DNA from 3 places in the Jutongia sp. genome. Region 2 is predicted to be linked to each of the others. Evidence: predicted binding sites of a transcription regulator. Region 2 holds the regulator's gene; each other region holds the start of a gene.
The links. Region 2 encodes HrcA, which represses chaperone genes, less so after heat shock. Its sites were predicted from a motif close to TGTTAGCACTCNNNNNNNNNGAGTGCTAACA; they were not measured.
Positions count from the first base shown of each region.

Region 1: ACZLMD_RS01960 (Hsp20/alpha crystallin family protein) is a predicted target of HrcA. The motif match lies at 3,205-3,235, and genes of this name have one in related genera.
Region 3: ACZLMD_RS03715 (co-chaperone GroES) is a predicted target of HrcA. The motif match lies at 3,705-3,735, and genes of this name have one in related genera.

Region 1 covers NZ_DBLXSO010000005.1:27,681-35,104, reverse strand. Annotated here, with positions in the region: gene ACZLMD_RS01970 (ABC transporter ATP-binding protein) at 1-654, shown strand, start outside; gene ACZLMD_RS01965 (FtsX-like permease family protein) at 647-3,175, shown strand; gene ACZLMD_RS01960 (Hsp20/alpha crystallin family protein) at 3,360-3,803, shown strand; tRNA gene ACZLMD_RS01955 (tRNA-Gly) at 3,971-4,041, shown strand; gene fabV (enoyl-ACP reductase FabV) at 4,121-5,311, shown strand; gene ACZLMD_RS01945 (cytidylate kinase-like family protein) at 5,624-6,232, shown strand; gene ACZLMD_RS01940 (SIR2 family NAD-dependent protein deacylase) at 6,253-7,044, shown strand; gene gltX (glutamate--tRNA ligase) at 7,144-7,424, shown strand, end outside.
Region 2 covers NZ_DBLXSO010000047.1:1,756-9,179, reverse strand. Annotated here, with positions in the region: gene gatB (Asp-tRNA(Asn)/Glu-tRNA(Gln) amidotransferase subunit GatB) at 1-668, shown strand, start outside; gene ACZLMD_RS10485 (PilZ domain-containing protein) at 688-1,068, shown strand; gene ACZLMD_RS10480 (flagellar hook-length control protein FliK) at 1,223-3,406, opposite strand; gene hrcA (heat-inducible transcriptional repressor HrcA) at 3,672-4,709, shown strand; gene grpE (nucleotide exchange factor GrpE) at 4,774-5,370, shown strand; gene dnaK (molecular chaperone DnaK) at 5,422-7,299, shown strand; gene dnaJ (molecular chaperone DnaJ) at 7,414-7,424, shown strand, end outside.
Region 3 covers NZ_DBLXSO010000010.1:18,338-25,761, reverse strand. Annotated here, with positions in the region: gene ACZLMD_RS03730 (glutamine--tRNA ligase/YqeY domain fusion protein) at 33-1,706, shown strand; gene ACZLMD_RS03725 (DUF2225 domain-containing protein) at 1,736-2,587, shown strand; gene ACZLMD_RS03720 (DUF6062 family protein) at 2,739-3,461, opposite strand; gene ACZLMD_RS03715 (co-chaperone GroES) at 3,765-4,052, shown strand; gene groL (chaperonin GroEL) at 4,109-5,734, shown strand; gene ACZLMD_RS03705 (DUF6106 family protein) at 5,916-6,431, shown strand; gene guaB (IMP dehydrogenase) at 6,614-7,424, shown strand, end outside.

The DNA.
Region 1 (7,424 bases), on a different contig from region 2:
ATGGGTAAGAACACGATCCGGGCATTGGATGGCGTTGATTTTTGTGTGAAGGAGCATGAATTTGTGGCGATCATCGGCAAGAGCGGCTCCGGCAAAAGTACACTGCTGCATATGCTCGGGGGACTTGATATACCGACGGAGGGAGAGGTGTATGTGGAGGGGAAGAGTATTCAGGGGCTGAAGAAGGATCAGCTTGCCGTTTTCCGCCGCAGGAAGATCGGCTTCATCTTTCAGAATTATAATCTGGTTCCGGATCTGAATGTTTACGAGAATGTGATTCTACCGGTCGAGTTAGATGGGAGAAGGGTCGATACTGCGTATGTGGATGAGATTCTGGGACTTTTGGGGCTGACCGAGAAGAGAGACGCATTACCGGGGAATCTGTCGGGAGGGCAGCAGCAACGGGCGGCAATTGCCAGAGCGCTTGCGGCGAAGCCTGCGATCATATTGGCGGACGAGCCGACGGGTAATCTTGACTCTGCAACGAGTCACGACGTACTTGGACTTCTAAAGACGGCATCAAAACAGTTTTGCCAGACACTGATTCTTATTACACATGACAGGGACATTGCACAACTTGCTGACCGCATTGTACATATTGAAGATGGCAGGATCATCGGGGGTTTAGAGAAGGGAAGTGATCCGGATGCTTAAGAATACTAACAACGCTGTTGTTAAGCGGATGGCACGTCATTCCCTAAAGACCGGACGAAGGAGAACAGCGACAATGTTTCTTGCGGTTTTTCTTTCCTCCTTCATGATATTTACGATATTTACGGTGGGTGTCACTTACTTCAAAATGCTGAAGATTCAAAACATCCGGATGTCCGGGGCAAAGTTTGATGCGCTCATGTATGGTGTGACGGATGAGCAGGCACAGAAATGTGAGAATAATCCGGATATTACACTGACCGGTTTTCTTGGCATCTGTGGGTGGATCGAGAAAACAGACCGCGATGATACGCCGAGTGTTGGGCTTGGCTGGGCGGATGAGAATTACTGGTCGAAGATGATGAAACCGGCGAGAGAGAAGCTGGAGGGGGAATACCCGGTTGCGGAAGATGAGATCATGGTGACCAGAGAAGCATTGGAGAAATGTGGATATGACGAGCTAGGAGTCGGCGATTCGATCACAGTGACGTATGGCGTATACGATGGTGTTCAGAAAGGCACCTTTCGGATCAGTGGCATATGGGATGGCTATGGAACGAAGAAGATGTTCTATATGTCCAAAGCGTTTTATGAAAAGTCGGGATGGAAGCGCTCCGATGCTGCATCAGGAAGATATTTCATGGACTTTCGGCAGAGACTGATGACAAAGAAGACGCAGAATGCATTTATAAAAAGTATGAAACTGGGGAAACAGCAGGCTCTTTTCTTTGTCTCAGATCTGGGAGAATCGGTTGAGATCCTTGGAGGATTGATCGGACTGATCTTTGTTACCTGTCTGTGTGCTTATTTGCTGATCTATAATATCATGTATCTTTCGGTGGCAGGCAGAGTAAGACATTATGGACTGCTTCAGACAATCGGTATGACAGAACGGCAGATCAAGGTGATGCTCAAAGAGCAGCTGCTTCTGATAGGATCGATGGGGATAGGAACCGGCTGTGTAACGGGGGCGTTCGTTTCGTTCTTTCTGATCCCGGTGATCGTGAAAAATCTCGGAATCCAAAGTGGATATATTGATGGAATCGGAGTGCAGTTTCATCCGGCGGTTCTGGTGGTGACCGTATTGCTGGCGGGTATCACGATCAGTCTGGCGGGTTGGAAACCGGTGCGCAAGGCAGCAAAGGTTTCTCCGATAGAAGCGCTTGGATATCGTCCGGGGGCTGGAATGAAGGTGTCCCGAAGGAAAGGAACTGGGATAAGAAGCGGCAGGAAAGCGGCACGGGGGAATGTGATTGCGCGGATTTCCTGGGAGCAGTTTGTAAAGGATAAGAAGCGGACGGCGATGGTGCTTGTGTCTCTGGCGATGAGTCTGTCGGTGTATCTTTGCGTTGTTACATTGATCTCCAGTCAGGCGGCGCGCACAATCGTATCGAATAGTATGAACACAGATCTCGTCATTAAGAATGATACCGGCATAAAGGAAAAAGCAAAGGATCGGAAGGATATTCTGACCGGCTCCATCGAGAAGTCGATTAGCAGTAATCAAGGTGTTGCCGAAATGCATTCCATTGTATTTTCGGAAATTACGATTCCGTGGGAACCGGATCTTATGGAAAAGTGGATGAAGGAATTTTATGCAAAATGGATGAGCATTCCTTATAAAAAGGATCGAAAGGAGTACAAAGAGCATCCGGAGAACTTTGGAACAAGTATGCTTGGCATCGACGAGGACGAATTTGATCATCTGAATCAGACGCTCGACATGCCGGTGTCCAAAAACGATTTTCTCGCGGGAAAGGTGTGTATTGTTTACCGAAATGGTGTGGAGCTTGCGGATAAAGATCTTATCGGCAAAACAGTGACATGCACGCTCTATCGGAATCTTAAAAAGAGTAAAAGCTTTACAGTGTCAGGTGTGACGGATGATTCGTATTACACGGCACTTTTAGGATATCCGCCAACGCTCATTGTCAGTGATCAGGTGGTAAAGGCATTTGATGCGAAAGCATTTATCCTAAAGACAGGGATCCGGTATAAGAAGGAGTATGACCGTAGGACGGAGGAAGAGATTCTGGCAATTCTGAAAAAAGATGCCAATACACGAAATTTTTCCTGGGAATCCAAGCTCGAGGAGGCAGATGAGATGCGAAAGGCACAGGGGAATATGCCTCAGATCGGTATGGGGATTGTGTTGATCCTTGCATTTATTGGAACTATGAATTATATGAACACCTTTGTGGTAAATATACAGAACAGACGAACCGAGCTCTCAGTCATGGAAAGTATCGGGATGACGCAGTGGCAGATACTTAAGATGCTGATCCGGGAGGGAATCCTGTATGCAGGGGGAGCATGGCTTGTGACAATGTCCGTTGGCATGGCAGCTGTTTACGAGATTTATCAGTCTATGAACTATTGTCAGGTTGCATTCTGCGTGCCGGTTGTTCCGCTTCTGGGAGCGGCGCTTGTAACGGTAATCGTGTGTGTTGTCATTCCGGTGGCAGCATGGAAGAGGTTGTCCGGGCAGGGCAGCGTGATAGAACGCATTCGTGGAATTGAATAAAAAGCAGTTCACAAAACTTTCACAAAAATTATTAGCACTCGCTCTTGACGAGTGCTAATAAAAGTGGTATAACATATTACAGAACAAGGGAAGAGGTAATAGGAAGTCAGAAATGACCGGGACTTCATCCTACTTGCTCTGAGAAGAACAGTTCAATAAGGTTTAATTGAAGGAGGAATGACTTATGTTGATGCCTAGTATTTTTGGAGAGAATTTATTTGATGATCTGTTTGATGATTTTGCAAGACCAATGAATGTGATTCATTATGCAACCCCGACGCCAAGCGCTATGAAGACCGATGTGAAAGAGACAGATGCCGGTTATGAGCTTGATATAGATCTGCCAGGGTATAAGAAAGAGGATGTCAAGGCCGAATTGAAGGACGGTTACATGACCATCAGCGCAGAGAAGAAATCCGAGAACGATGAGAAGGATGACAAGAGCGGCAAGTACCTTCGCCGTGAGAGATATTACGGAAGCTGCAGCCGTAGCTTCTATGTTGGTGAGGAGGTTACCGAGGAGGATATCAAAGCGAAGTTTGAGGATGGTATCCTGAAGATTTCCGTCCCAAAGAAGGAACCACAGCCGGCGGTTGAACAAACCAAGACCATCGCTATTGAGGGATAAAGCAGTTGCACCGCTAAGGCGGTGAGTGATACCCATTCATGCCAATAAAATTGCACCCGGTCAGGAATCGAAAGGTTTCTGACCGGGTGTTGTTTTGTCCTTTTTATATTTGACAAACAAAAGCAATATGTATAAAATGAAGAGGAGCAGAAACTACAGGCTTCTGTGCAGGATTAGTACATCGGTAGTATATCAGCTTCCCAAGCTGAGGAGGCGGGTTCGACTCCCGTATCCTGCTTGACCGCATCGCAGGATTCTTATGGATTCTGCGATTTTTGTTGTATATTTAGGAAATAGTGTTTATGGAGGGTTATTTCATGGTAATTGAACCAAAGGTAAAAGCATTTATCTGCACCACGGCACATCCGGCAGGATGCCGCGCAGCAGTACAGGCACAGATTGATTATGTAAAGGCACAGCCTAAGACAGTAGGACCGAAGAAGGTTCTTGTGATCGGCTGTTCCATGGGATACGGACTTGCTTCCCGTATTGCGGCAGCATATTCCTGCGGCGCAGATACGCTCGGAATTATTTTTGATAAGCCGGCAAAGGGCAAGAGAACAGCAACAGCGGGATGGTATAATACAGCAGCGTTTGAGCAGATCGCACAGGCGGACGGGTTGTATGCGAAGACATTGAACGGTGATGCGTATTCTGCAGAGATGAAGGAGCAGACCATTGAGACGATCAAAAAGGATCTCGGTCAGGTAGACATGGTGATCTACAGTATTGCGGCACCGCGCCGTACGGCTCCGGACGGAGTGACATACAAGTCTGTACTTAAGACAACCGGTGAGGCGTACACAAACCGCACGATTGATCTGCGCAGCAACCAGCTTACGGAAGCGACGATCGAGCCGGCGACACAGGAGGAGATCAACAACACGATCAAGGTTATGGGCGGCGAGGACTGGATCCTCTGGATCAAGGCACTGAAGGATGCCGGTGTTCTTGCGGACGGTGCCAAGACGGTTGCATATTCCTATATCGGACCGGAGCTGACTTATCCGATCTATAAGGAAGGCTCTATTGGACAGGCAAAGAAGGATCTTTACGCTTCTGCAGACAAGATTCAGGAAGAGGTTGACGGCGTGGAGGCATACGTTTCCGTGAATAAGGCAGTTGTGACACAGTCCAGCGCAGCCATTCCGATCGTGCCATTGTATCTGGCGATCTTGTTCAAGGTGATGAAGGAGCAGAATGTGCAGGAGGGCTGTATTGAGCAGATGTACCGCATGATCCATGACCGTCTCTGTAATGGTGGCGAGGTGGTGACCGATGAGAACCGTCTGATCCGCATGGATGACTGGGAGATGGAGCCGAAGGTGCAGGAGGCAGTCGCTGCAATCTGGGAGAAGATTGATCAGGACAATCTCGAGGAAGTGACAGATCTGGAAGGATACTGGCAGGAGTTCTATGAGATTTTCGGATTCTGCATTGATGGCGTGGACTACAGCGCAGATGTGGATGCCGATGTACAGATCCCGAGCATCGCACCGGTGGAGTAATGATGCAATAATAAGTATTTACAAAATGAAACCGGTATGCTAATCTTTTTGTAAATTGACAAGGGCGTTGATAGAGATATCAGCGTCCTTTTGTATATTGGGAAATCTGTTTCCGAAGACAAAAAATATTCCATGAGAAAACATAGAACGAGAAAAACGTAGTATTAAAAATATTACCAAATTAACACGAAATAATTAGGAATATTTCACAATAAATGACAATAAAATATAAAAATCCTTGTGAAAATAACCAAAATGATGTATAATAAATCTATAAAATTGTTTATGTGAACGTGAAAAGGGGGCCTTTATATGAACAAAGTAATTACAATCAGCAGACAGTATGGCAGTGGCGGCAGAGAGGTTGGTCAGAAGCTTGCCGGGCATTATGGTATCCCGTTTTATGACAACGAGTTAATCACGCGTGCTGCAAAGGAGAGCGGATTTGCGGAGGAGACCTTTGCAAAGGCAGAGGATAAGGCAACGAACAGCCTTTTATATTCTCTGGCAATGGGAATTAATGTTTACGGGAATCAGGACTTTGGATTTTCCGGGTTGTCTCTGGATGACAGAATTTTCCTGGCACAGTCCGATGTGATCCGTAAGGTTGCCGATGACGGACCATGTGTTATTGTTGGCAGATGTGCCGACTACGTATTAAAGGAGCGGGTCAATATTTTTAACGTATTTGTACAGGCTTCTTTGGATTATCGTCTCAAGCGTGTCGTTGATGTTTACGGTGAGAGCGAGAAGAAAGCAGGGGAGATTATTTTAAAGAATGATAAGCGCCGTGCGAACTACTACAATTATCATGTGGGTGAAAAGTGGACGAATCTGACCAACTATGACATGGTTGTCCGCAGTGATATTGCCGGTATTGATAAAGCGGTGGAGAGTATTTGCACTTACCTTGGCGAGTAATTGGCAGAGGGGGATGTGTTATGGAGAAGATTGCAGAAAGAATTAAGGAGATTATTGATAAGAGCAGAAATATTGTTGTGCTGAGTGGACTGAATACGATGCGTGAGACCGGACTGAACGGTGTGCGGGCAGAGCATCTGGCGTATGAGACGGAGGAAAAGTACGGATATTCCAACGATGAGATTGTATCCTCCGCATTTTATGCAAGACGTAGTGATATATTTTATGATTATATTAAGAATGTGACGATTAATAAGGAGGCAGTGCCGACGGTTGTTCACAAGGCGGTCCGTCAGCTGCAGCAGAAGGGGAAGGTGCCTCATATCATCACGCGTACCGTTTATGAGCTTTATCAGAAGGCGGGCTGTGAGCATGTGCTTGACATGCATGGTTCCATTGAGAAGAATATATGTCCGGCGTGTGGGAAACTTTTTGATATGAAGTACATAAAGGAGTCGAAGGGAGAGCCGGTGTGCGACAAGTGTCGGATTCCGATCCGTCCCGGATTTATCCTGCTTGGTGAGCGCGTGGACAATGGCAAGGTGTCCGAGGTGTGCGACATCGTCGAGTCAGCGGATGTGCTGCTTGTGCTTGGTTCTGCTGTCAGAGATCCGATCTGCCAGCATTTCGAGAGATACTACAAAGGTAATAAGTTTATTCTTGTAAATACAGAGGAAAAGCTGGGGGATACGCGGGCAGATTACAGGCTGTATGGGTGTCTGAGCGAGATTGTTCCTTACATTACCGGTTATGATCCAGATGCGGTTTTTCCGGAGAAGGCAGAAGAAAAGATGGCACAAGTTAAGAAATAAAGCCGGATAAGGTTGCAAAACGCCTTAAAACGGTTTAAAATAAATCTCTGTCCGGAGTTTTTTCGGATGGAGATTTTTCTTTAGTGGAGGATTGTTAAAATGAGCAAGGTTAGAACAAGATTTGCGCCAAGTCCTACCGGCAGAATGCATGTAGGAAACTTAAGAACGGCGTTGTACACCTATCTGATCGCCAAGCATGAGGGCGGCGACTTTGTACTTAGAATAGAAGATACTGATCAGGAGCGTTTTTTTGATGAAGCACTGCAGATCATTTACCGTACTTTGGAGAAGACCGGACTCAAGCATGATGAAGGTCCGGACAAGGATGGCGGCTATGGTCCGTACATCCAGAGCGAGCGCTGTAAGAGCGGCCTTTATAT
Region 2 (7,424 bases):
AGGAGTCTTCTTATGCGATGCGTTCCAAGGAGGATGCACAGGATTACCGTTATTTCCCGGAGCCGGATCTTGTTCCGATCGTGATCAGCGACGAGTGGTTAAAGGAAGTAAAGGACAGACAGCCGGAGCTTCGCTCTGAAAAGCTGGAGCGTTACAAAAAGGAATATGACATTCCTGAGTATGATGCAGAGATCATCACAGGAACCAAGAAGATGGCAGACATCTTTGAGGCTACGACAGCAATCTGCAATAAGCCAAAGAAGGTTTCCAACTGGTTGATGGTAGAGACGATGCGCCTTCTGAAGGAGAACGAGATGGAGGCAGAGGATATTTCCTTCGCACCGGAGAATCTCGCAAAGCTGATCGAGCTGGCAGATGCCGGAGAGATCAACAGCTCTGTGGCAAAGGAAGTGTTCGAGGAGGTCTTTAAGAATAATGTTGATCCGGAGAAGTATGTTGAGGAGAAGGGCTTGAAGACCGTATCCGATGATGGTGCTCTTCGTGAGGTGATCGAGAAGGTCGTTGCGGACAATCCAAAGTCCGTTGAGGATTACAACAGCGGTAAGAAGAAAGCGATCGGCTTCCTGGTTGGTCAGACTATGAAGGCTATGCAGGGGAAGGCTGATCCTGGAATGGTCAATAAGATTCTGAAGGAAGTTTTGGGCTAAATAGGAAATGGGGTGCAGCATGACGGAACAGAGAAGAAATATCCGGATCCCGGTGAAGATGAATCTGGAGGTTTCCGATATCTTCAAACAGGATAATGTAAAGGTCAGTAATATCAATGCACCGATCGAGGTCATTGATATCTGCCGTGACGGCATTGGCTTTGTCACCAAAAGTGTTTTGCCAATCGGGTTTTATTTCAATTCCCGGCTGGAATTTCATAGCAGCCAGAATGCGATCAACTGTGTGATCCAGATCATCCGCCAGAGTAAGAGTGAGGACGGTCTGTATCATTATGGATGTACATTTACCGGGATGCCTGCTGTATTTGACTACATCTTCGAGGAGATGGAGGAGGAATATAAACGGGCTGAGGCGCAGGAAAATGTTGCGGCAGAATAATAAAGAACAGATCAAAGAGGAATATTCGCGTTGTGGAATATTTTTGTGATAGTTTGAAAAAAGACGGTACTCAGGAAACGGGTACCGCCTTTTTGATAACGGATAGAAAAGGCACAAGAGTAGTGTATAAGGGCAAAGAACTGCTTTTAATCTTTTATGCCCGGATATCAAAGGAGAACCGTTTCATTTCATGGGATGCAGACGGTGTTACCTTTGCGTTGAGAAAATCCTGAACCGGCGTTTCCGACTGTGTAAGAGGCTGTACCTGAACCTGACAGGTATAGCCTTTTTCAGTGAGAGAATCGGTCAGAAGATGTGTATTGCGTTCGATCAGGCGAAGGGAATCCTCCTTTTCCAGATGAAAATCAGCCTTGATATTCTGATGATCCTTTTCCAGACGGACATTGACGGTACCGAGGTGATCCATTTCCAGATGAAGCATCAGACTCAGCTTTTGCGGATTCTGCTTCATTTTATCCTTTTTGGTATAGACGTAGAGATCTCCGTGCGCGTTCTGGTTCTGCAGCTTCAGAGGAAGCTGCATATAGGCAAATGCCTGGTTTAAGGACTTCATAAAGTCAATGTTGCCCTGCATATCATGAGCCTGACCGGAAAGCTGCCCGGAATCGCTGCCGGAAAGCGTGGTATTGATCAGCGTCTCAAAGGAGTTCATTTTCTGCTCCATAGACTGATAGAACGAGTCCGGCTCGTTTGTTTTGGCAAGCCGGTGCGGGGAGATCGTAAAGCTGTCAAGCAGCACATTTTGAAACAGTGTCCGGAATGCTTCGGTCTGAAACAGATTCTGTGTCAGGGCGCTGTCGGAATGTGCGATACTGTTTTTGATCGCAGCAAGTGTATCTGTGGCAGAGATGTCACCGGATAAAACGCGGTCAGTGATCCCGGAATCAACACCCATACCATGCAGATAACGGGCAAGCTCAGAGCGCATTTCGGGAGTAAGCTGCAGGAAAAGCTGGCTGTTTTGTCTGCCAAAGGATGTGACACCGGAAAGGAGCGTGTCGATAACGGCAGGGGTATGAGTGATATTGGCAGAACCCTCGTGCGGGGCGGCTAACATCTCATTGATATTCTGGAAAGACGACCTGGCGGCATCGGACAGGTTATGAAACAGGCGTCCGGCAAAGGAACGTGCGGATACGGAATCGGCGGAGGCTTCTGCAGCGTTGCTGTTTGCTGCATCGGAGGAAGCGTCCGGTAAAATGGCATCTGTTTCTGTGCTTTCCGCGATTTTTCCGGAAAGAACGCTTTCTAATGTGGTTAATTCCCCGGACAGGGAAGAAGCCGGCTGCGGATTTAATAATTGAAGGATCTCGTCAGATTTTGCCTGCAGTTCGGCGGCAGGACAATGTTCCGAAAGAACAATCGTCTGTCCTGTAATCGCCTTCTGGATCAGCAGAGCCGCCTCCTTGCCGGTCATGGTGCCTGATTGAAAAGCAGCCAGTTGTTCGTCGGTCATCGGTGTTTCTGAAAGCATTGTCTTTAAGGAAGAAAGATCAGCCTCCGACAGATCCGCGATCGTCGGGAGCGCGGAAGCGGTGTCTGCGTTCGTGCGACCGGCTGCAGCGGAATCATCGTCTGCAAGTGCAATACTTAAAAGCTTCTCGCCAAACATCGCAACAATGTTGGACGGACCGTTTCCGGCAAGAGTCTCTAAAAGCTCCGGAATCTGGTTGGAGAAGGTTTCTACACGGGCAAGAAGCGAGTGCGTGCCGTTACGATACGCACTGAACTGTGCCACGCTGTCTGCGGTAACCTGGTATTGCTTGCGGTTCATCAGACAGAGCGTTTCCATGTCATCCGTACCAAGATCATATGCCTGTTGCATCAGCTGCTGGATCGATTGTTTGTTGATCGGCATCAGATTGTCCATCAGTGCCTTGACGGCAGACTGGTTGCGCTCTGTGGCCGGAAGAGATGCCTCCTCCAGAGCCTTGTTGATCAGCGTCAGCTCTGTCTCTGTGTAGCTGTTTGGAATCGCATCCAGCATAACGCCGGAGGGAGAGACGGAAGATAGGCGGAAGGCGGCAGTCTGCCCGATGGAAAGGGAAGAACTGTCCGCAATCTGCCCCTTGATCAGCGTATTATTTTCCAATGTAATGGTGATCTCATTGTTGCGCAGGTCGGAAATCTCCCCACGGATCACATCGCCCTGGCGGATCTGGTTCATGCCGCTTCTTGCAACACCGTAGCTGCTCATCTGTCCGACGGAGCGGCCTGCCTGTCCCGGATTATTGCGGGCAGCAGCCTGGTTTCCGGTCATAGTCAAATTATTTCCTCTGTTGCCTGTATTAGTCGATGTGATGATAGGATCTGCCATAATGTATTCCAAACCTTTCTATAAATAGATCGTGATTCTTTCTATAATAAATGCACCGGATTGTTGTATGATCTCGGTGATCCGGCAAACATCTTTGTGTCATTATTATATATGGTATTTCGGCTGTTTTGCAAGAAACATGAAAAAAACTGAAAAAATTAGCAAAAATATCTTGACAATAAAAAATGATAGTGCTATCTTACTAATTAGATGTTAGCACTCCACCTCAAAGAGTGCTAACAAATAAAGACAAGGGAGTGATAGTTTGGAGCTGGATGAAAGAAAGCTTAAAATACTTCAGGCGATTATCCGGACATATTTAGAGACGGGTGAGCCGGTAGGATCCAGAACGATTTCCAAGTACTCTGATCTGAATCTCAGTTCCGCTACCATCCGAAATGAGATGTCTGATCTGGAGGAGATGGGATACATTTTACAGCCGCATACCTCGGCAGGACGTATTCCTTCCGATAAGGGTTACCGTCTTTACGTTGACACGATGTTGGACGACAAGGCACAGGAAGTGCATGACATGAAAGCGGAGCTTACAGAGAAGGCCGGTAAGATCGATGATCTTCTCAAGCGGGTTGCGAAGCTTCTGGCGGTCAATACGAATTACGCCACGATGGTTTCGGGACCGCGGTACGCCTCCAAGAAGGTCAAGTTCATTCAGCTTACGCTGGTGGATGAGAGAAGCCTTCTTGTCGTGATCGTTTTGGACAACAACGTAGTCAAGAACAAAATGATCCATATGGAGGATTCCATGGATCAGGAGACATTGCTTCGGTTAAACTTCATTATGAATACAACCTTAAATGGTCTGGATGTCATGGATATGAATCTTGCCGTGATACAGAAGATCAAGGAACAGATGGGAGCACACAACAGTGTGATCGATTCGGTTCTTGAGATTATCGGCAGTGCTTTGACGGAGGATGAGGATCTGGAGATCTACACAAGTGGAGCAACAAATATTCTGAAGTATCCGGAACTTGCAGACAAGTCCAATGCAGCACAGATCTTAAGTGCATTTGAGGAGAAGAAGGACTTAAACGAATGGATCGAACAGGAGCCGGTCGGACAGAACGATGATAACCACGCCATACAGGTTTACATCGGCGGTGAGACGCAGGTTGAGTCCATGAAGGATTGTTCGCTGGTAACAGCGACCTACCGGATTGACGATGGTGTTTACGGCAAGGTCGGGATCGTAGGTCCGAAGCGAATGGATTATGACAAGGTAGTTGCTACACTGCAGTCCATGATGGAGCAGTTAGATGACATATTTAAAGACAAAAAGTAAGTCACAGAGGATGGCTTAAGAGAGGTGGTAGAAGGTGAGTCAGGAGAAAGAAACAAATCAGGACATGACAGAAGAGACAACGACAGAGAACACAGAGGAAACAACAAAGGACAGTGAGGTGACAGCAGAGACTGCCGGTGAGGCAGAAGAGAAGGAAGCTGTGGCTGAAGATAAAGAAGCCGTTGGCGAAGAGAAGAAATCACTCTTTGGCAAGAAGAAAAGTTCCAAGCTGGAGGAAAAGATCGCTGAGTTAGAGGATGCAAGAATGCGTCAGCTTGCCGAGTTCGAGAACTTCCGGAAGCGCTCCGAAAAAGAAAAGAGCCAGATGTTTGAGATCGGTGCAAAGTCAGTGGTTGAAAAGATCCTTCCGGTCATTGATAACTTTGAAAGAGGTCTTGCTTCCATGCCGGAGGAGGAAAAGGGAAAGCCATTTGCAGACGGTATCGAGCTTGTTTACAAGCAGATGCTCGGAGCACTGGATGAGATCGGAGTCAAGCCGATCGAGGCAGTGGGACAGGAATTTGATCCGAATTTCCATAATGCGGTTATGACCGTCGAGTCAGAGGATATGGAAAGCGGAACGGTGGCAGAGGAATTGCAGAAGGGATATATGTATCAGGATTCTGTCGTACGCCACAGTATGGTAAAGGTAGTCAGTTAATTTAAGATAGAGCAATGAAAGAAGAATTATAGAGAAAGAGAGGACAAAACAATGGGAAAGATTATTGGTATTGACTTAGGAACAACAAACTCATGCGTCGCTGTTATGGAAGGTGGAAAACCGGTTGTCGTAACAAATACAGAGGGCGCACGTACAACACCATCTGTTGTAGCATTTTCAAAATCCGGTGAGAGACTTGTCGGTGAGCCGGCAAAGCGTCAGGCAGTAACAAACGCTGACAAGACAATCTCTTCTATCAAGAGACATATGGGTACCGATTACCGCGTTGCAATCGATGATAAGAAGTATTCTCCACAGGAGATTTCCGCAATGATCCTTCAGAAGCTGAAGGCAGATGCAGAGAATTATCTCGGTGAGAAGGTTACAGAGGCTGTTATTACAGTTCCTGCATACTTCAACGATGCACAGCGTCAGGCAACAAAGGATGCCGGTAAGATCGCAGGTCTTGATGTAAAGCGTATCATCAACGAGCCAACTGCAGCAGCGCTTGCATATGGTCTTGATAACGAGAAAGAGCAGAAGATCATGGTTTATGACCTTGGTGGTGGTACTTTCGATGTATCTATTATCGAGATTGGTGACGGTGTCATCGAGGTTCTTGCAACATCCGGAGATAATCACCTCGGTGGTGATGATTTCGATCAGAAGATCACAGATTACATGATCGCAGAATTCAAGAAGGAAAACGGTGTTGATCTGTCTCAGGATAAGATGGCACTTCAGAGATTAAAGGAAGCAGCAGAGAAGGCAAAGAAGGAGCTTTCTTCTGCAACAACAACCAACATTAACCTGCCATTCATCAGCATGAATGACAATGGACCGCTTCATTTCGATATGAACCTGTCCAGAGCAAAGTTTGATGAGCTGACACATGATCTGGTTGAGAGAACAGCAACTCCTGTAACAAATGCACTCCGTGATGCAGGAATTACGGCTTCAGAGCTTGGAAAGGTTCTTCTGGTCGGTGGTTCTACACGTATCCCGGCTGTACAGGATAAGGTACAGCAGATGACCGGTCATGAGCCAAGCAAGTCCTTAAATCCGGATGAGTGCGTTGCACTCGGAGCTTCCGTACAGGGTGGTAAGCTTGCCGGTGATGCAGGTGCCGGTGATATCCTTCTTCTGGATGTTACTCCACTTTCCCTGTCTATCGAGACAATGGGTGGTATCGCTACAAAGCTGATCGAGAGAAATACAACGATCCCTACCAAGAAGAGCCAGATCTTCTCTACCGCAGCAGATAATCAGAGTGCAGTAGATATCAACGTTCTTCAGGGTGAGCGTCAGTTTGCGAAGGATAACAAGTCACTTGGACAGTTCCGTCTGGATGGTATCCCTCCGGCACGTCGTGGTGTTCCACAGATCGAGGTTACCTTTGATATCGATGCAAACGGTATCGTAAATGTATCCGCTAAGGATCTTGGAACCGGCAAGGAGCAGCATATCACGATCACAGCCGGATCAAACATGTCCGATGATGATATCGATAAGGCAGTGAAGGAAGCTGCTGAGTTTGAGGCACAGGATAAGAAGCGTAAGGAAGGCATTGATGCCCGTAACGAGGCTGATTCCATGGTATTCCAGACACAGAAGGCTCTGGATGAGGTTGGCGACAAGGTAGATGCTTCTGAGAAGGCAAAGGTTCAGGCGGAGCTTGACAGCTTGAAGGAATTAGTTGAGAAGACGAATCCGGAAGAGCTTTCTGATGCCGATGTAGATGCATTAAAGGCTGGTAAGGAGAAACTGATGGAAGCAGCTCAGGCTGTATTTACCAAGATGTATGAGCAGCAGGCTCAGGCAAACGGTGGAGCAGCAGGTGCAGGTCCGGACATGGGTAACATGGGTGGAGCCGCAGGCGCCGGCAATGCTTCCGATGATGTTGTCGATGGAGATTACCGCGAGATTTAAGCTAAATATAAATAAACATGAGATAGACCATTGATTGCACGAATGCAGCAGGCAGACGTTACGGTTAATGGTCTGTCTATCTATAAATGAACAGTATGAGAGATGGAGAGAGCTATGGCAGAGAA
Region 3 (7,424 bases), on a different contig from region 2:
GAGGAGACACAGTGAGTAAAGAATTAGAGAATATGACAGAGGAGACAGAGGTGGTTTCCCGTAATTTTATCGAGAATATCATCGACAAGGACATCGAAGAGGGTCATTGCAAAAAGGTAGTGACCAGATTTCCACCGGAGCCGAATGGATATCTGCATATCGGACATGCCAAGTCGATTTTGTTAAATTCAGGACTGGCAGAAGAGTACAATGGTACTTTTCATCTTCGCTTCGATGATACGAATCCGATGAAAGAAAAGACCGAGTTCGTTGATTCGATCATGGAGGATGTCAAGTGGATCTGCGGTGATCTTGATCCGGCACAGGTATATTATGCATCTGATTACTTTGATCAGATGTATGAGTGTGCAGTGAAGCTGATCAAAAAGGGCAAGGCTTATGTTTGTGATCTGACAGCGGATGAGATTAGAGAATACCGTGGTACCTTGACAGAGCCGGGCAAGGACAGTCCGTATAGAGAGCGTTCGATCGAGGAGAACTTAGATCTGTTTGAACGCATGAAGAATGATGAGTTTCAGGATGGAGAGAAGGTGCTTCGTGCCAAGATCGATATGGCATCACCGAATATCAACATGCGTGATCCGATCATTTACCGTGTGGCACATATGAATCATCATAATACAGGAGATAAGTGGTGCATTTACCCGATGTACGATTTCGCACATCCGATCGAGGATGCAATCGAGGGAATCAGCCACTCTATCTGTACACTCGAGTTTGAGGATCATCGTCCTCTTTATGACTGGGTGGTACGTGAGCTGGAGTTTGAGAATCCGCCAAAGCAGATTGAGTTTTCCAAGCTGTATCTGACCAATGTGGTGACCGGAAAGCGTTATATCAAGAAACTGGTTGAGGAGCATATCGTAGACGGCTGGGATGACCCGCGTCTTGTATCGATCGCTGCACTTCGCCGCCGTGGTTTCACACCGGAGTCCATCCGCAAGTTTATGGAGCTTTGCGGTGTGTCCAAGTCACAGAGTTCAGTGGATTATGCAATGCTCGAGTATTGTATCCGTGAGGATCTGAAGCTGAAGCGTCCGCGTATGATGGCTGTTTTAGATCCGATCAAGCTTGTGATCACAAACTATCCGGAGAATGAGATTGAGTATCTGGATGTTTCCAATAACCAGGAGAATGAGGAAATGGGTACCCGTAAGGTGCCGTTTGGCAGAGAACTTTACATCGACCGTGAGGATTTCATGATCGAGCCGCCGAGAAAGTATTTCCGTCTGTATCCGGGCAATGAGGTTCGTCTCATGAACGCATATTTTGTGACATGCACTGATTATGTGACTGATGAGGATGGCAATGTGACAGAAGTTCACTGTACTTATGATCCGGAGACGAAGAGTGGATCCGGTTTCAATGCACGTAAGGTTAAAGGAACGATCCACTGGGTATGTGCGGATACCGCACAGAAGGCAGAGGTTCGTCTCTACGAGAATATCGTTGACGAGGAGAAGGGTGTATACAATGAGGATGGCAGCATCAATCTGAATCCAAATTCTCTGACCGTTATGGATAACTGTTTCGTTGAGCCTGCACTTGCAGAGGCAGAGCCGACAGAGAGTTTCCAGTTTGTCCGTCACGGGTATTTCTGTGTGGATTCTAAGGATTCCTCCAAGGATCACCTGGTATTTAACCGGATCGTATCCCTGAAGAGTTCTTACCGTCCGAATAAATGATAAGCAATTCATAGAATGGAGGGGTTTACATGAAAGGCATTTTTTCCGGTCTTGAAAAATTAGGTCTGGGAAAATTGGAGAAGGTAGAAGTATTCGAGGATGCATCTAAGAAGGAAAATGATACACAGGAAGCAAAGAAAAAGGCACCGGCAGCCACAGAAGCAGATTTTCTTTTTGAGAAGACATATGTCTGTCCGGTATGCGATCAGGAGTTTCACTCTAAGAAGATTCGCACCGGCAAGGTAAAACTTCTGGCGGCAGATACGGATCTGCGCCCAAAGTATCAGTATGTTGACTGTCTGAAATATGATGCAGTGGCATGTCCGTACTGCGGATATGCAGCACTCGATCGTTTCTTTAAGTTTATGATGCCGGCACAGGCAAGGCTGATACGGGAACATATCTCTGCAAATTTCAAGGGGCTTCCGGCCACGGACAGCATTTATACCTATGATGATGCACTGGAACGTCACCAGCTCGCGCTGCTCAATACCGTCATCAAGAAGGCGAAGGAGAGCGAGCGGGCATATACTTGTCTGAAGATGGCGTGGATCTGCCGCGGAAAGGCAGAGTCGCTTTCGGAGGAGCTTCCAAACTATAAGATACAGTTAAAGGAATTAAAGCAGCAGGAGAAGGAGCTGCTGGAGAATGCATATACCGGTTTTGAAACGGCATTTTCCAAGGAGTCCTTCCCGATGTGCGGAATGGATGAGATAACCGTCAGTTATCTTCTGGCTGAGCTTGCGAGAAGAATCGGCAAGTTTGAGGAGTCCAGCCGCTGGATCTCCAGAGTGCTGATCTCCAGAGATGCCAATGATCGCATTAAGAACAGAGCACGGGAGATCAAGGAGCTGTTAAATAAGGATATGCATAAGGCGTAATGAAATAAAATATACAAAACAATACCGGCAGGTCATATTGCTATGATCTGCCGGTATTGTTATTGAAAGTAATATTTAAATTAAAATGATTATGTAACAGGATACATGTGTAATCTGCCTGCAGTTCGACAAATATTTCATCCGGATCCGGTTACTGTGGAAGAACACTGTTCGTTTTATTCATACTGCGGGGCAGTGCGTCCTTGGAGTTCTTCCATGGTTTGTCCTCGTTGCGGTAGTCAAACTTGTCGGTAAACCACTCAAGATCATCCGTAACACGTTTCATGTTGGTCAGATAAACCTCATTCAGAGTCTTGATAAACTCCGGTAGGCGCTTGCCGGAAAGACTTGACGGTGCACCCTCGTAAAGCATACCGAAATGCTTCGTGCAAAAGCCCTTTGAAGCAGCAAACTTCCGGCGGAACTCCTCGTCATGCTCATAGCAGTGATAGATGGTTGCCAGATATCTGGCAAAGATCCGGTCGATCCGGTTGCAGATATAACAGGAATGATTCAGATTCTCGATATATTCCGTGACCGGGGAAGCATTTTCTGTCTTCTTGGCAAACAGCCCTTTCTTGACCGGCTTGTCAGAAGAAAGCAGATCCTCCAGATCGCGGTTGGTGCGCTGCATGTGTGTGTGAAGGATCAGAGCAAGACCGAGACGGTTCTGATGCTTGTAAAGCTGTTTCACATGGTGGGTACAAAAGCCGATCTTGTTGGTCTCCATACGGATGTCATCTTCCATATAGCTTGGTCCCATGGTAAATTCAATCGCATCCTTCTCCAGGGAATCGTACATGGAGCAGACCGGACATTCACAGTCTACGGCGAACGCATCATTTACCGGGATGGTATAAAGCTGTTCTTTCATTATGTCCTCCTTTTCCTATATAAATAATGATAGTGGAATCAAAATGTATGACAGGATTAAAATCATCATATTGTATAATGATTATATAGCAATTGACCTGCACAGTCAAAGAAAATGTAATAAAGAGATAAAAAGAGAAAAAAGGAGATATTGGAAGAAATAATAAAATATATTTCATAATACATAAAATCACTAACTTGGAAAACTTGCAGAATAAAACGAAATGCAATATATTATGTTTATGGTTAGCACTCGGATAGAGTGAGTGCTAATAGTAAAATAGTCAATAAGGAGGTCATTTTCATGAAATTAGTACCATTGGGTGACAGAGTTGTTTTAAAACAGTTAGAAGCAGAAGAGACCACAAAATCCGGCATTGTTCTTCCGGGAAATGCACAGGAGAAGCCACAGCAGGCAGAAGTAATTGCTGTAGGACCGGGCGGAGTTGTTGATGGAAACGAAGTTAAGATGGAAGTCGCAATCGGCGATAAGGTTATTTATTCAAAATATGCCGGAACAAACGTAAAGCTTGAGGATGAGGAGTACATTATCGTACGCCAGAATGATATCGTAGCTAAGGTTGAAGGCTAATGCATCAGGCATACAGTGACGAGACTGTTATAATTTAGATAGGAGGATTTGTAAACATGGCTAAGGAAATTAAATTTGGCGCAGATGCCAGAGCTGCTTTGGAAGCAGGTGTAGATAAGCTTGCAGATACCGTTAAGGTTACATTGGGACCAAAAGGAAGAAACGTTGTACTTGATAAGTCATTCGGTGCACCACTGATCACAAACGATGGTGTTACGATCGCAAAGGACATTGAGCTTGAGGATGGCTTCGAGAACATGGGCGCACAGCTTGTAAAGGAAGTTGCCACAAAGACAAACGATGTAGCAGGTGATGGTACAACAACCGCTACCGTACTTGCACAGGCAATGGTAAATGAGGGTATGAAGAACCTCGCAGCAGGCGCAAACCCGATCATTCTCCGTAAGGGAATGAAGAAGGCATGTGATTGTGCCGTTGAGTCAATCGCATCTATGAGCTCAAAGGTAACCGGTAAGGATCAGATCGCACGTGTTGCTGCTATTTCTGCTGGTGATGACAGTGTCGGTGAGATGGTTGCCGATGCAATGGAAAAGGTATCTAATGATGGTGTTATTACGATCGAGGAGTCCAAGACAATGCATACAGAGCTTGATCTTGTAGAAGGTATGCAGTTTGATCGTGGTTATGTATCTGCTTATATGTGTACAGATATGGATAAGATGGAAGCAAACCTTGACAATCCATACATTCTTATCACAGATAAGAAGATTTCTAATATTCAGGAAATCCTTCCTCTTCTTGAGGAGATCGTTCAGAGCGGTGCTAAGCTCCTGATCATTGCTGAGGATGTTGAAGGCGAGGCTCTTACAACACTCGTTATCAACCGTCTGAGAGGAACCTTCAACGTAGTTGCTGTTAAGGCTCCAGGCTATGGTGACAGAAGAAAAGCAATGCTTGAGGATATCGCAATCCTGACAGGTGGTACTGTAATCTCTGATGAGGTTGGTCTTGACCTGAAAGAGACAACACTGGATCAGCTTGGTCGTGCTAAATCTGTTAAGGTACAGAAGGAGAACACTGTTATCGTTGATGGTGCCGGTGATCAGGATGCAATCTCAGCACGTATCGCTCAGATCAAAGCTCAGATTGAGGAAACAACATCTGACTTCGACAGAGAGAAGCTTCAGGAGAGACTGGCTAAACTTGCCGGCGGCGTAGCAGTTGTACGTGTAGGTGCTGCAACTGAGACAGAGATGCAGGAAGCTAAGCTTCGTATGGAGGACGCTCTGGCTGCAACAAGAGCTGCTGTAGAAGAGGGTATCATCTCCGGTGGTGGATCTGCTTACATTCATGCTTCTAAAGAGGTTGCAAAGCTTGCTGCAGGTCTTGAGGGCGATGAGAAGACTGGTGCCAACATTATCCTGAAAGCACTTGAAGCCCCATTGTTTACGATCGCATACAATGCAGGTCTTGAGGGTGCTGTTATCATCAACAAGGTTCGTGAGTCTGAGCCGGGTGTTGGCTTCAACGCACTGACCGAGGAGTATGTTGACATGGTTCAGGCAGGTATCGTTGATCCTGCAAAGGTAACAAGAAGTGCTCTTCAGAACGCAACGAGTGTTGCATCTACACTTTTGACCACAGAGTCTGTCGTATCCAATATCAAGGAGGATGCTCCTGCAATGCCTGCAGGTGGAGCTCCTGGAATGGGTATGATGTAAATAGCAAAATCAAAGATTTTGCATTAGAAGTTTCTGCGAAACTTCCGCTGTTAGGAACTACTTGTGATTGGTAGTTTCCACATAGCGTATCATAAAGAATTTTGCATTAGAAGTTTCTGCGAAACTTCCAACAATATAAGAGGTTTTAACACCCATAACCGGTGTTTACGAAAGGAAAGCTATGTATAACGAAGGATTGTATTCAGACACATATGTACACTCCCGGTTGACACAGCAAGAATCAATGCGCAGGCGGCTTATGTTGGCCGCCTGTGTCATTTTACCGATTCTTGCACTGGTGGCAGCTCCCGGGATGTTTAAGATCATTGGATTACTGGTGGCAGTGATCGCAGACATTGTAATGATCTATTTTCTTCCAAATCCACATATTGATTACGAGTACGTTTTTGTGGACGGGCAGATCGATTTTGACCGAATTATTGCGCAGAATACAAGAAAAACCATGTGCCGGACTGATCTGGAAAAGGTAGAGGTCGTGGCACCGGAGGGATCTCATGCACTGGATGGTTTTCAGAATCTGCCACAGCAGGATTATTCTTCCCGTAACGAAGAGGATCACCATTATATTGTCGTGGCAAAGGGAGAGAAGGGAAATATCCGGATCCGTTTTACGCCGGATGAACGTCTGTTAGATCAGATGAAAATGAAATCACGCAGTAAAATAAAAGACGAATAATTTATTTTTGCACGTGAAAACGGCTGTTTTTGGTCATATTGATTAAAAATCAGCCGTTTTGTTGTTGACAATTACCATAAAAAAGGTGTATAATTTTTCAAATATTTATAGTAATGTTTTAGACACGCAGGAATACCCCCTGCGTGTTTGCTAATACACAAAATGATAAGGAGGATAATAAAATGGGTAAGATTATTGCTGAGGGAATTACCTTTGATGACGTGCTCTTAGTACCACAGTATTCTGAAGTTATTCCTAATCAGGTGTCTCTGGAGACACATCTGACAAAATCTATCAAGTTAAACATTCCTATGATGAGTGCAGGAATGGACACGGTTACAGAGAACCGTATGGCGATCGCCATGGCGAGACAGGGTGGAATCGGTATTATTCATAAGAATATGTCGATCGAAGCACAGGCAGATGAGGTTGATAAGGTTAAGCGTTCAGAGAATGGAGTAATCACAGATCCGTTTTATTTGTCACCACAGCATACATTAGAGGATGCCAATGCGCTGATGGCGAAGTTCCGTATTTCCGGTGTACCGATCACTGAGGGAACAAAGCTGGTTGGTATCATCACAAACCGTGACCTTAAGTTTGAGACAGACTTTTCCAAGAAGATTGAGGAGTCTATGACTTCCCGCGGACTGATCACTGCAAAGCAGGGAATCACTCTTGAGGAAGCGAAAAAGATCCTGTCTGCTTCCCGCAAGGAGAAGCTCCCACTCGTTGATGATGAGGGTAACTTAACAGGACTGATCACCATTAAGGATATAGAGAAGCAGATCAAGTATCCACTGGCTGCAAAGGATGCACAGGGACGCCTTCTCTGTGGTGCTGCTGTTGGTATTACCGCGAATGTACTTGACCGTGTGGCTGCTCTTGCTGAGAAGCATGTTGACTGTATCGTACTGGATTCCGCACATGGACAGAGCAAGAATGTACTCAACTGTGTCAAGATGATTCGTAAGGAGTTCCCGGATATGCAGA